Regions from separate parts of the Brevibacillus sp. FW306-2-1A-C05A genome, predicted to be linked through region 2. Evidence: riboswitches for the same ligand, from Rfam matches in the RefSeq annotation. Region 2 holds a riboswitch; each other region holds the start of a gene.
The links. Region 2 has a riboswitch for lysine ahead of AC3WJN_RS07480 (amino acid permease). Riboswitches for the same ligand answer to the same signal wherever they lie in the genome.
Positions count from the first base shown of each region.

Region 1 (3,273 bases), on a different contig from region 2:
CTTTTATCCGCCTTGGGCTGGGACAGCTCGATCTCGTGGAAGAAACGGCAGACGCGATCGTCTACAAGCTCTCGCACACTATCTACAACTACCAAACGCCCGAGCGGCTCAGCCGCGCCTTGTCACTAGAAGCCGGAATCATCGCCGGCAGCATCGAGCAGTGGAAGGGCAAGGACACGTCCGCACAACTGGAGATCGAAAGCTCGTCCCGCATTCTTATCAAGGTGCGGACGCAAAAATAAACAAGCCGTTCGCCTTTGTGCGGGATACTGCCATACTTTTGTCATTGCAAAAGGCAGCGGGAACCCGCACTCGCGAATCATTCAAAAAGATGCCCCCTCTGCCAGCGGGCGAGGGAGCATTTGCTTCTTATAAGCCGTGCACGACTGCTGTTTCCGCCACATCAAGTCCGTATGCCGTATGCAGGCTGCGAACGGCAAGCTCGGTTTGGCCAGCAGGAATAACGCAGGACACTTTGATGTCCGACGTCGAAACCATTTTAATAGAAATTTCTTTTTCAGCCAAAACGCGGAACATCTCAGCGGCAACCCCCGGATTGTTCACCATGCCGGAGCCGACGATGGACACTTTGGTCAAGTTTTGCTCGAAGTCGACTTTTTCGAAGCCCAGCTCCGCTTTGTTGTTTTCCAGCGTATCCAGCGCCTTTTTCAAGTCATCTGCCGCGACCGTAAACGAAATGTTCGTGACAGCGGCATCGTAGGAGCTTTGAATGATGATGTCGACGTTCACCTGGTTGTCTGCGAGTGTATTGAACAGGCGGGAAAGAGTCCCCACCTTTGCAGGCATCCCGACAACCGTAACTTTGGCGACATCTTCGTCATGCGCGACTCCACTTACTACTCTTCCTGTTTCCATGTTGGCAACCTCCTCAACGTACGTACCCTCTTCGGCAGTAAAGCTGGAGCGGACCACCAGCCGTACCTTGTATTTTTTCGCAGCCTCCACCGAACGCGGATGCAGGACGCCTGCGCCGAGATTGGCAAGCTCCAGCATTTCATCATACGAGATCGTATTCAGCTTGCTTGCTGCCGGCACCATGCGCGGGTCGGCCGTGTAAACGCCAGAAACGTCTGTAAAAATCTCGCATTTGTCAGCATTCAGGCTGGCTGCCAGCGTAACCGCCGATGTATCCGATCCACCGCGGCCGAGCGTTGTAATTTCTCCTTCGTCGCTAAGACCTTGGAACCCTGCCACAATCACGACGCGGCCTCGACCGAGCTCCGCCTGAATGCGCTGTGGATCAATTTGCTTGATCCGCGCCCGGCCGTGGATCGCTTCTGTCGTCACTCCGGCCTGCCAGCCAGTCAAAGAAATGGCATCGTAGCCTTTGGAATGCAAGGCCATCGCGAGCAATGCGATCGATACTTGCTCCCCCGTGGTCAGCAGCATATCCATTTCACGCTCGGAAGGGTAGGCGCTGATCTGTTTGGCCATATCTACCAGGACGTCGGTAGATTTGCCCATCGCAGACACGACGACTACCAGGTCATGCCCTTCTTCTTTGTAGCTGATAATTCGGTCCGCAACTCGTAAAATTCGCTCAATAGTCCCTACAGAGGTGCCTCCGTATTTCTGCACGATCAACCCCATGCGGCTTCTCTCCCTTTTCTCATATCCAATGTTTGTAGAATGTATCGTTTTCTCTCGTTTTATTAGCTTGTTTTCGCTTACTCGTTTATGGAAAATTTTACCTGTCACTTTATAAAAAAGGCACCGACAAGGAATAAGTACCTGCCGCTGCCTACTGTTTCGACATACCGGTTCCTCCCTCCCAATACACGCGGACAATGCAGCACATGACAGGACAACACCTATCACCGCTCACATTGACACACCGTGAGATAGCACTCCATCTGACGCCGGTTAAGAGCCAGATGACAGTCCTGCACTTGTTCAATGCAGACCCAGCATGGAGAACTACGGGTTTTCCTCCACACTTCGGCGAATTCCCCTTTCCCGCTCCCTTCACAGATACCCGATCTCAGGGTGGTACTCTTGGTTTTCGCGCCTCTACCTCACTTCATAAGGGAAGTGAGGCTAACTATTCTGTTTGAAACGCATTATATCACGGGAATCCGAACGGTTCAATCGCTTTTTGAAAAAAACGTTACGATTCCAGCTTGCGCAAATGGGCGATAATCTGCTTCGCCAGCTTGTCGCCGATCCCCAACTGCCGGAAATCCTCCACCGTCGCCTCGCGCATTTTTTTCAGCGAGCCAAAATGGGTAAACAACAGCTTGCGCCGCTTTTCGCCGATGCCCGGTATTTCGTCGAGCTGGGAGGAGAGCATCGTCTTCGTCCGGGATTGTCGGTGAAACGTAATCGCAAACCGGTGCACCTCGTCCTGAATGCGCTGCAGCAAGTAAAATTCGTAGCTGTCCCGCTTCAGATTCACCGGCTCCGGCGGATCGCCGTACATCAACTGCGCGGTTTTGTGCTTTTCGTCTTTGGCCAGGCCGCAGACCGGGATGTACAGCCCCAGCTCGTTTTCCAGCACGTCCATGGCGGCGCTGATCTGCCCTTTGCCCCCGTCGATGACGATCAGATCGGGCAGCGGCTGGTTTTCCTTCAGCAAGCGCGAATACCGTCTGCGGATTACCTCGCGCATGGAGCCGTAATCGTCCGGCCCTTCGACTGTCTTGATCTTGAACTTGCGGTATTCCTTTTTGTCCGGACGGCCGTCCGTAAAGACAATCATCGCCGACACAGGCTCGGTTCCTTGGATGTTGGAGTTGTCGAACGCCTCGATCCGGTGCGGGACGCCGATCCCCAGCACATGCCCCAGGTTGTGCACCGCCTGAACGGTCCGCGCGTCGTCCTTGGACATCAGGGCGAACTTTTCCTGCAGGGCGATCCGCGCGTTTTCACAAGCCATCTGCACCAGTTCGCGCTTTTTGCTGCGCTTGGGCGTCAACACCTTGACTCCCAGCCATTCACTCAACAGCTCCGGCTCGCTTTCCTCCGGCAGCAAAATTTCTTTGGGCAGCGCGTTTTGCTTGTCGTAGTAAAACTGGGTGACGTACGACATGAAGTCCTCGCTCTCGTTTCCGTAGTAAGGGAAGGAGGTCGTCTGCCGCTCGATCATCTTGCCCTGGCGCATGTAAAAAATTTGAATGCACATCCAGCCTTTTTCCACGGCAAAGCCGATAATGTCGCGGTCAACCGTATCGGTGAACGTAATTTTCTGCTTCTCCATCACCGCTTCGATGCTCTTGATCTGATCGCGGAACTCCTTGGCCCGCTCAAACTCCA
Region 1 covers NZ_JBYSWV010000009.1:12,071-15,343, forward strand. The annotation lists gene AC3WJN_RS08485 (DUF2507 domain-containing protein) at 1-242, shown strand, start outside; gene AC3WJN_RS08490 (aspartate kinase) at 370-1,611, opposite strand; lysine riboswitch at 1,856-2,042, opposite strand; gene uvrC (excinuclease ABC subunit UvrC) at 2,129-3,273, opposite strand, start outside.
Region 1: it holds a riboswitch for lysine, as region 2 does, so the genes downstream of both, AC3WJN_RS08490 (aspartate kinase) here and AC3WJN_RS07480 (amino acid permease) in region 2, are expected to answer to the same signal.

Region 2 (3,273 bases):
TCTTTCTTGATGGCGGCCTTATCGCGCAGCGTCATGAGGGTTTCGTAGCGGGTGTTGTCATACGTCAGCCGCAGCAGTTCCAGATCAACGTCGTTTTTCAGTGCCTGCTCTACGGCATGGTCGAGGGACAAGGGAACGATTTGGGTCTGTTCCGCTGCTGCGACGAGAGGTTCTTCCGCCAGAGCGAGATGAGCATTGCCTGCCAACAGCGCGGCAACCAGCGTGGTGCTGTAAATGTGCTTGGACAACCTGGATTTCATTATGCTACCTCCTATAAAAAGTAAGAAAATATAATGATAACGATTATCATTATCAAATTTCATGAACAGTATATATTTCCATGCGTTATTCGTCAATACGAAATATGAAAATGTGATAGGAAATATAGTTTGCGCCAAAAAAAAGATTCCCTGCGACGAGGGAATCTTGTAGAGAGTTGTTGCAACGCTATTTTTATTTTTCGTCCATGCTGAGATCGACTTTGTTCAGTGGTACCAGCTTGCTTTTTTTCGTGTATTTGTAAACCAGCCAGACGATCAAAAACAGCGGCAGTCCGATGTAGGAGACGAAAACGCCGTTCCAGTCGATTTCTCCGCCGATGAACGCGGAGTAGTTTTGGCCGATGATGACGATGCAGCAAATGATGAAGGCGAAGATCGGGCCAAACGGGAACAGCTTCGCCCGGTACGGCAAATCGCGCAGATCGCGGCCTTGCGCCAAGTAAGCTTTGCGGAAGCGATAGTGGCTGACGGCGATGCCGAGCCAGGCGATGAAGCCAGACATACCGGAGGCGTTCAGCAGCCACACGTACACTTCGCCATCGCCGAACAGCGAGGACAAAAACGCCAGCGCGCCGATGGCAGCCGTCATGATGAGGGCATTGACGGGGACGCCGTTGCGTGTCACTTTGGAAAACCATTTCGGAGCTTTGCCTTCCTTCGCCAGCACCCACAGCATACGGGTGGAAGCGTACATGCCGGAGTTCCCCGCCGACAGGACGGAAGTGAGAATGACTGCGTTCATTACGGAGGCGGCAAAGGCAAAGCCGGCTTTTTCAAACACGATCGTAAACGGACTGATGGCAATATCGGTAATGTCTCCGCTGATGAGATTCGGATTGTCGTACGGAACGAGCAGCCCGATAATCAGGATCGCGAAAATATAGAACAGCAAGATGCGCCAAAAAATCTGGCGAATCGCTTTCGGGATGTTGCGGGCAGGGTCTTCGCTCTCCCCGGCGGCCACACCGACCAGCTCAGTTCCCTGGAACGAGAACCCGGCAATCATGAACACACCGAGAAGGGCCATGAAGCCGCCGTTGAATGGCGCGTCGCCTTTGGTGAAGTTTTGGAAGCCGACTGCTTCGCCGCCCATGATGCCGAAAATCATCAGGACACCGATCACGATAAAGACGATGACCGTCATGACTTTAATCAAGGCAAACCAGTATTCGGATTCGCCGTAGCTTTTGACAGACAACAAATTCAGAGCAACCATCAGGCAGAGGAACAGGGTACTCCACAAAATGGCGGGAGTATCCGGGAACCAGTATTTCATAATCAGCGCCGCGGCAGATAGCTCGACGGCAATCGTAATCGCCCAGTTGTACCAGTAATTCCAGCCCAGCGCAAAGCCGAGGGACGGATCGACGAATTTGGTGGCGTAGGTGGAAAAGGAGCCGGATACAGGCATGAAGGCAGCCATTTCCCCCAGGCTGGTCATCAAAAAGTAAACCATGATGCTGATGGCGATGTAGGCGACCAAGGCTCCGCCCGGTCCGGCCTCGTGAATCGAGCCTCCACTTGCCAGGAACAGGCCCGTCCCGATGGAGCCGCCGATGGCGATCATCGTCAGATGGCGGGCTTTCAAACCACGTTGCAGTTGATTCTGTGACATATGCTGCTTGCACGACCTTTCTAAAAATTTGAGAAGGTCGGTCGGAAAAGAAAAAACCGCCAATAGCCAAAAAACGGCACAGGGCGGTATGATCCAATCCCCACCAAGCCTTCACTGAAGATAGCACACCACGTTTGCCCGGCAAGCAAACGTGACAGTTCTGTCCCTTTCGGGTACAGCCCCAGCCCATGCGCACAGAGATACGCCATGAGCTTCGGCGGCTTTTCCCTTTCCTGGAGTCATTGATTTCTTCTGAATCTCGTACAGGATGACATAAAAGCCGCGACCTCTACCCTCACCGTGAATGATGAGGATAACATGTATGAAATTGATTTATTTATCAACTATATAAGATTGACGGTTATTTATCAACGAAAAAAGTTGCGCTGCAAAATATTGGCATGGAGCGGTTTTGCTACAAAAAGGATCGGCGTGCAGGCCAGGAGCCTTGCAACTTGCGGATCTGCACGATTTGCCCTGTGTGAAAAGCGTCGTGCAAAATAATGCTCATCACGCTTTGCCCGGCAGGGATGCTCGGAAGCGGCTGGTCGAACGCTTCGTCTGACAGAGCGACGAGCTTTTCATGAATTTGGCGATGGACGGTTTCCATCCGCTGTACGGTGGCCTGCCAGGCTGCTTCGTCGTCGGGCGATCCCGAAGGCTGGAACGTGTCGTCGTTCGTCTCGGCGGTATTGATAAATTCCGTGCCGACGTGCATTCCCATTCGTGAACAAGCAGTTCCATCCGATTCATGTGGTTCCTCCTCGTCTGTCAAACAGATTGGTGAAACGTTATAATGGCAATAAGAAGCAGCTTGTAACCACCTAAATATTTTATGTTGGTTACGGATAGAGAATACCATACACAGGCTGAGCATACAAGAAGCAAAAGAAACGAAAAGCAGATGGGGGAAGAGTGGAGTGAACTGGCTGTGCATTGATTTTTTAAACAGTGATTGGCGCGATTGGCGCGGGTCTGGCCGCAGGGAAAATCGGCTGGCGAAGCAGGAATGGCTGGAGCAGCTTTTGCGGGAATACGCTTTGCACGCCCCATTGCCTATTGATGAGGCGAGTGCAGTGGCGCTGTTGCGTTTGCGCGAATATATGCGCAGTCTGCTGGAGCGGGTCGTGCGCGGGGAAGCGTTGCGGCAGGAGGAACTGGAGGAGCTGAATCAGACGCTCGCGAAGGCGCCTTTTCACGTTCGCGTCATCTCTGCGGGCAAGGAGAGCGGGTATGAGCAGGAGCTGGTCAGCGCCTCCAGCGGCTGGGAGCTGGTGATGGCCCGCATCGCGGCTTCCTTTGCCACGCTGCTGCTTCCTGAGCACGTGCAGCGCATCAAGATTTGCGACAACGAGGACTGCCGATGGGTGTTTTACG
Region 2 covers NZ_JBYSWV010000007.1:34,302-37,574, forward strand. The annotation lists gene AC3WJN_RS07475 (TolC family protein) at 1-398, opposite strand, end outside; gene AC3WJN_RS07480 (amino acid permease) at 454-1,896, opposite strand; lysine riboswitch at 2,010-2,196, opposite strand; gene AC3WJN_RS07485 (hypothetical protein) at 2,312-2,620, opposite strand; gene AC3WJN_RS07490 (CGNR zinc finger domain-containing protein) at 2,817-3,273, shown strand, end outside.

Region 3 (3,273 bases), on a different contig from region 2:
TCAGGGTCTAGCTCGTACACCGGAAAGTCCGGCTGCGGAAAATCCTGATACACATGGGCCTGTCTGGTCAGCCGCACCGCGCCCAATGTTCTGCCGTGAAAGCTGTTGCGGAGCACGACAATCCCTTCGCGCCCGGCCCCTTCTGCCTTCGTCCATTTGTGGATCATTTTGATCGCGGCTTCGGTCGCTTCCGCACCGGAATTTGTGAAAAACACTTTTCCCGGGATCGTCTGCTCCACCAGCCGCTGGGCCAACCGGATTGCCGGCTGGTTCAAAAATACGTTGGAAATGTGCAGGAAGCGCTCGCCCTGTTCGCGCAGCGCCTGGACGATCCGCGGATGGGAGTGGCCGAGCACATTGACGGCCAGCCCCGTAAACAAATCCAAATACTTTTTGCCCGCTGTGTCGTACAGGTAGTTGCCTTCCCCTTTTTCGATCGCGATCGGCAAGCGTTTGTAGGAAGAGACGATGTATTGTTCATCAAGCGTACGCCAGTCCATGTGAGCTCTCTCCCCTACAGTTGACGTAGCTCCTGCTTGATCTCCGTCTTGGAGCGAGTTTTGTCGTCGATCTGTTTAATCACGCGCGCTGGTGTACCAGCCACCACAACGTATGGCGGCACGTCTTCAATGACGACCGCGCCCGCTGCCACAACCGCGCCTTTTCCTACGCGCACGCCTTCCAGAACCACGGCGTTGGCACCGATTACGACGTCATCTTCCACTACGACTGGCTGCGCGGAAGGCGGCTCGATGACGCCTGCGATGACAGAACCAGCGCCGATATGGCAGTTTTTCCCGATCGTTCCGCGGCCGCCGACGACGACGTTCATGTCGATCATCGTGCCTTCGCCAATCACAGCACCGATGTTGATCGTAGCGCCCATCATGATGACTGCGTTGTTGCCGATCGTCACCTGGTCGCGGATAATCGCGCCTGGCTCGATGCGCGCCTGGATTCCTTTTGTGTCGAGCAACGGAATCGCCGAATTGCGGCGGTCGCTTTCTACTACGTAGTCTTCGATTTTGTCCGCGTTCGCAGCCAGAACCGGCTCGATTTCTTTCCATTCGCCAAACACAACGCCAGTCGTGCCTGTAATGAACGTCTTGGAGCTGGCACCGAAGTCAATGCCCTCCAGATTGCCTTTCACGTATAGTTTCACTGGTGTTTTCTTCTCGCTTTTTTGAATAAACGCGATAATTTCATTGGCATCCATCATGTTCACTGGTACATCCTCCTTTTAATAAAAAGCGTGCCTGTCAACGAGAGCGAACCGCTCCCCTGACTAAAAAAAGCAATGAGTGCATTCGCTATCTCATTGCTTTCCATACTGCCCAAGCAAATCGTAAATAGCGCTCCACAAACAGGCGATTGCCTTTTGTGACAGGATGCTCATTGTTCACGAATCACCCCAGCCGCTGCTATCCGAGGGGAACAGCAACAGCTTCGGCGCTTTAGCCTTTCCCTCTCTTCCCGCCCCCTGGCAGATTACGAAAAGATGTACTCATCTTCGGCGCACCTCTATTTAGACTTCCAATATTATAATTTCATTTTACTCTACCAAAATCAATCACTTGTGGCAACAGCTTTATGGAAAGAAAAATAACTGTTGACAACGAGAATCATTTTCATTATTTTATTTGTGTGAGAATGATTTTCATTATCTTATTTGGAGGGTTTACTTCTTATGAGCCGCATTTTGATGGTGTACGCAAGCATGACAGGAAACACGCAGGAAGTTGCTGAAGCAATTGCCGAAGGGATTCGTTCCACCGGAAAAGACCTGGAGATAAAAGAAGTCATGGATGCCACTGCCAAGGAACTGGAAGACTACGATGCCATTTTGCTCGGTGCCTATACATGGGGCGACGGCGATCTGCCAGACGAGTGCCTGGACTTTTACGAAGAGATGGACGATATTGATTTGAGCGGCAAAAAAGTCGCGGCTTTCGGTTCCTGCGACTCCGCTTACGAGCATGTGGGCGCTGCTGTAGATATTTTGCTGAAAAAAGCGAGCGAGCGCGGAGCGGAAACTCCACTCGAAGGTCTGAAAATCGAGCTGTCTCCTAACGCAAAAGAAGTAGAGATTTGCAAACAGTTTGGCGTTTCCTTCTCCGAGCTGCTCGGCTAAGACTAGCGCCGGAAAAGAAGTTGTCCAAAAAAATCCTTTTCAAGCAAGCGCTGTCATGATAAAATGTCGATCCATCTTTTCTCAAGAAGGAGGATTGATATCATGACGTTACATACGCATACGGTCTACTTGCGACCACTGCAAGCAAATGACGCAGCCGAGCTTCTGAAGCTTCGGCTGCGTAATCATGCCTTCCTGCAACCGTTCGAGCCGCTCCGCTCCGCCGCCTTCCTGACGCTGAGCGGTCAGGAGGCGCAAATTGCGCAAGCGGAGCAAGACTTTGCAGCAGGGACCGCCTTCGCCTTTGGCGTGTTTTTGCGCGACACGGACGAAATGATCGGCCGCGTCGCTCTGTCAAACGTCGTGCGCGGCGCCTGGCAAAACGCGACCATCGGCTACTTCATGGATGAAGCCTGCAACGGCAAAGGCTACACCACTGCGGCCGTACGGCTTGCGCTCGCGTACGCCTTCCAGGAAGCCGGGCTGCACCGGGTACAGGCCGCTGTCATGCCCCGCAATACTCCCTCCATCCGCGTGTTGGAGAAAAACGGCTTTCGCCACGAAGGGTTGTCCTTGCGCTATTTGCAAATCAACGGCGTGTGGGAAGATCACCTCCTATTTGCGATCACGGCAGAGGACTGGAGCTAATCATTCCTCTTTGTTTTGCTCCACGCGCAATCGCTCCAGGATTCGCCGCTTGCGGTACAGCATTCGCCCCGCTTCGGCGACATCCTGGACGGTTGAGCGATTCAAGTACGCCCCGAACAGGATGCCTGCAATCGGCACCATCTGAAACAGCTTTTTCCAGCCAAAATTTTCCGTGTACGTCACCACGACTTCCCGCCAGCCCTGCAATTGTGCCATGACGTCTTTTTGCGCAGCAGGCTCGTCAAAGCGCGACAGCTCAGCCAGTATCGCCTTTTTGCCGACGATATCGGAAGAAGCGAACTGCAGGCATTTGACCACGAACAGCCGCTCCCGCTTGTCCTCCGGGCGATAGCCGTAGCATAGCGCCATTTCTTGCAGCACTTTCAGCGACGTGCCGAGCAGCAACGGAATATCAAGCGCCAGCGTAAAAATGCCGCCGATGCCTGTCGTTGCGCCCTGTACCGTGGCAAAGGTCGCGCGCGATTCTTTCAGCT
Region 3 covers NZ_JBYSWV010000001.1:499,703-502,975, forward strand. The annotation lists gene AC3WJN_RS02570 (aspartate aminotransferase family protein) at 1-500, opposite strand, end outside; gene dapD (2,3,4,5-tetrahydropyridine-2,6-dicarboxylate N-acetyltransferase) at 515-1,225, opposite strand; lysine riboswitch at 1,343-1,532, opposite strand; gene AC3WJN_RS02580 (flavodoxin) at 1,688-2,131, shown strand; gene AC3WJN_RS02585 (GNAT family N-acetyltransferase) at 2,234-2,779, shown strand; gene AC3WJN_RS02590 (EcsC family protein) at 2,780-3,273, opposite strand, start outside.
Region 3: it holds a riboswitch for lysine, as region 2 does, so the genes downstream of both, dapD (2,3,4,5-tetrahydropyridine-2,6-dicarboxylate N-acetyltransferase) here and AC3WJN_RS07480 (amino acid permease) in region 2, are expected to answer to the same signal.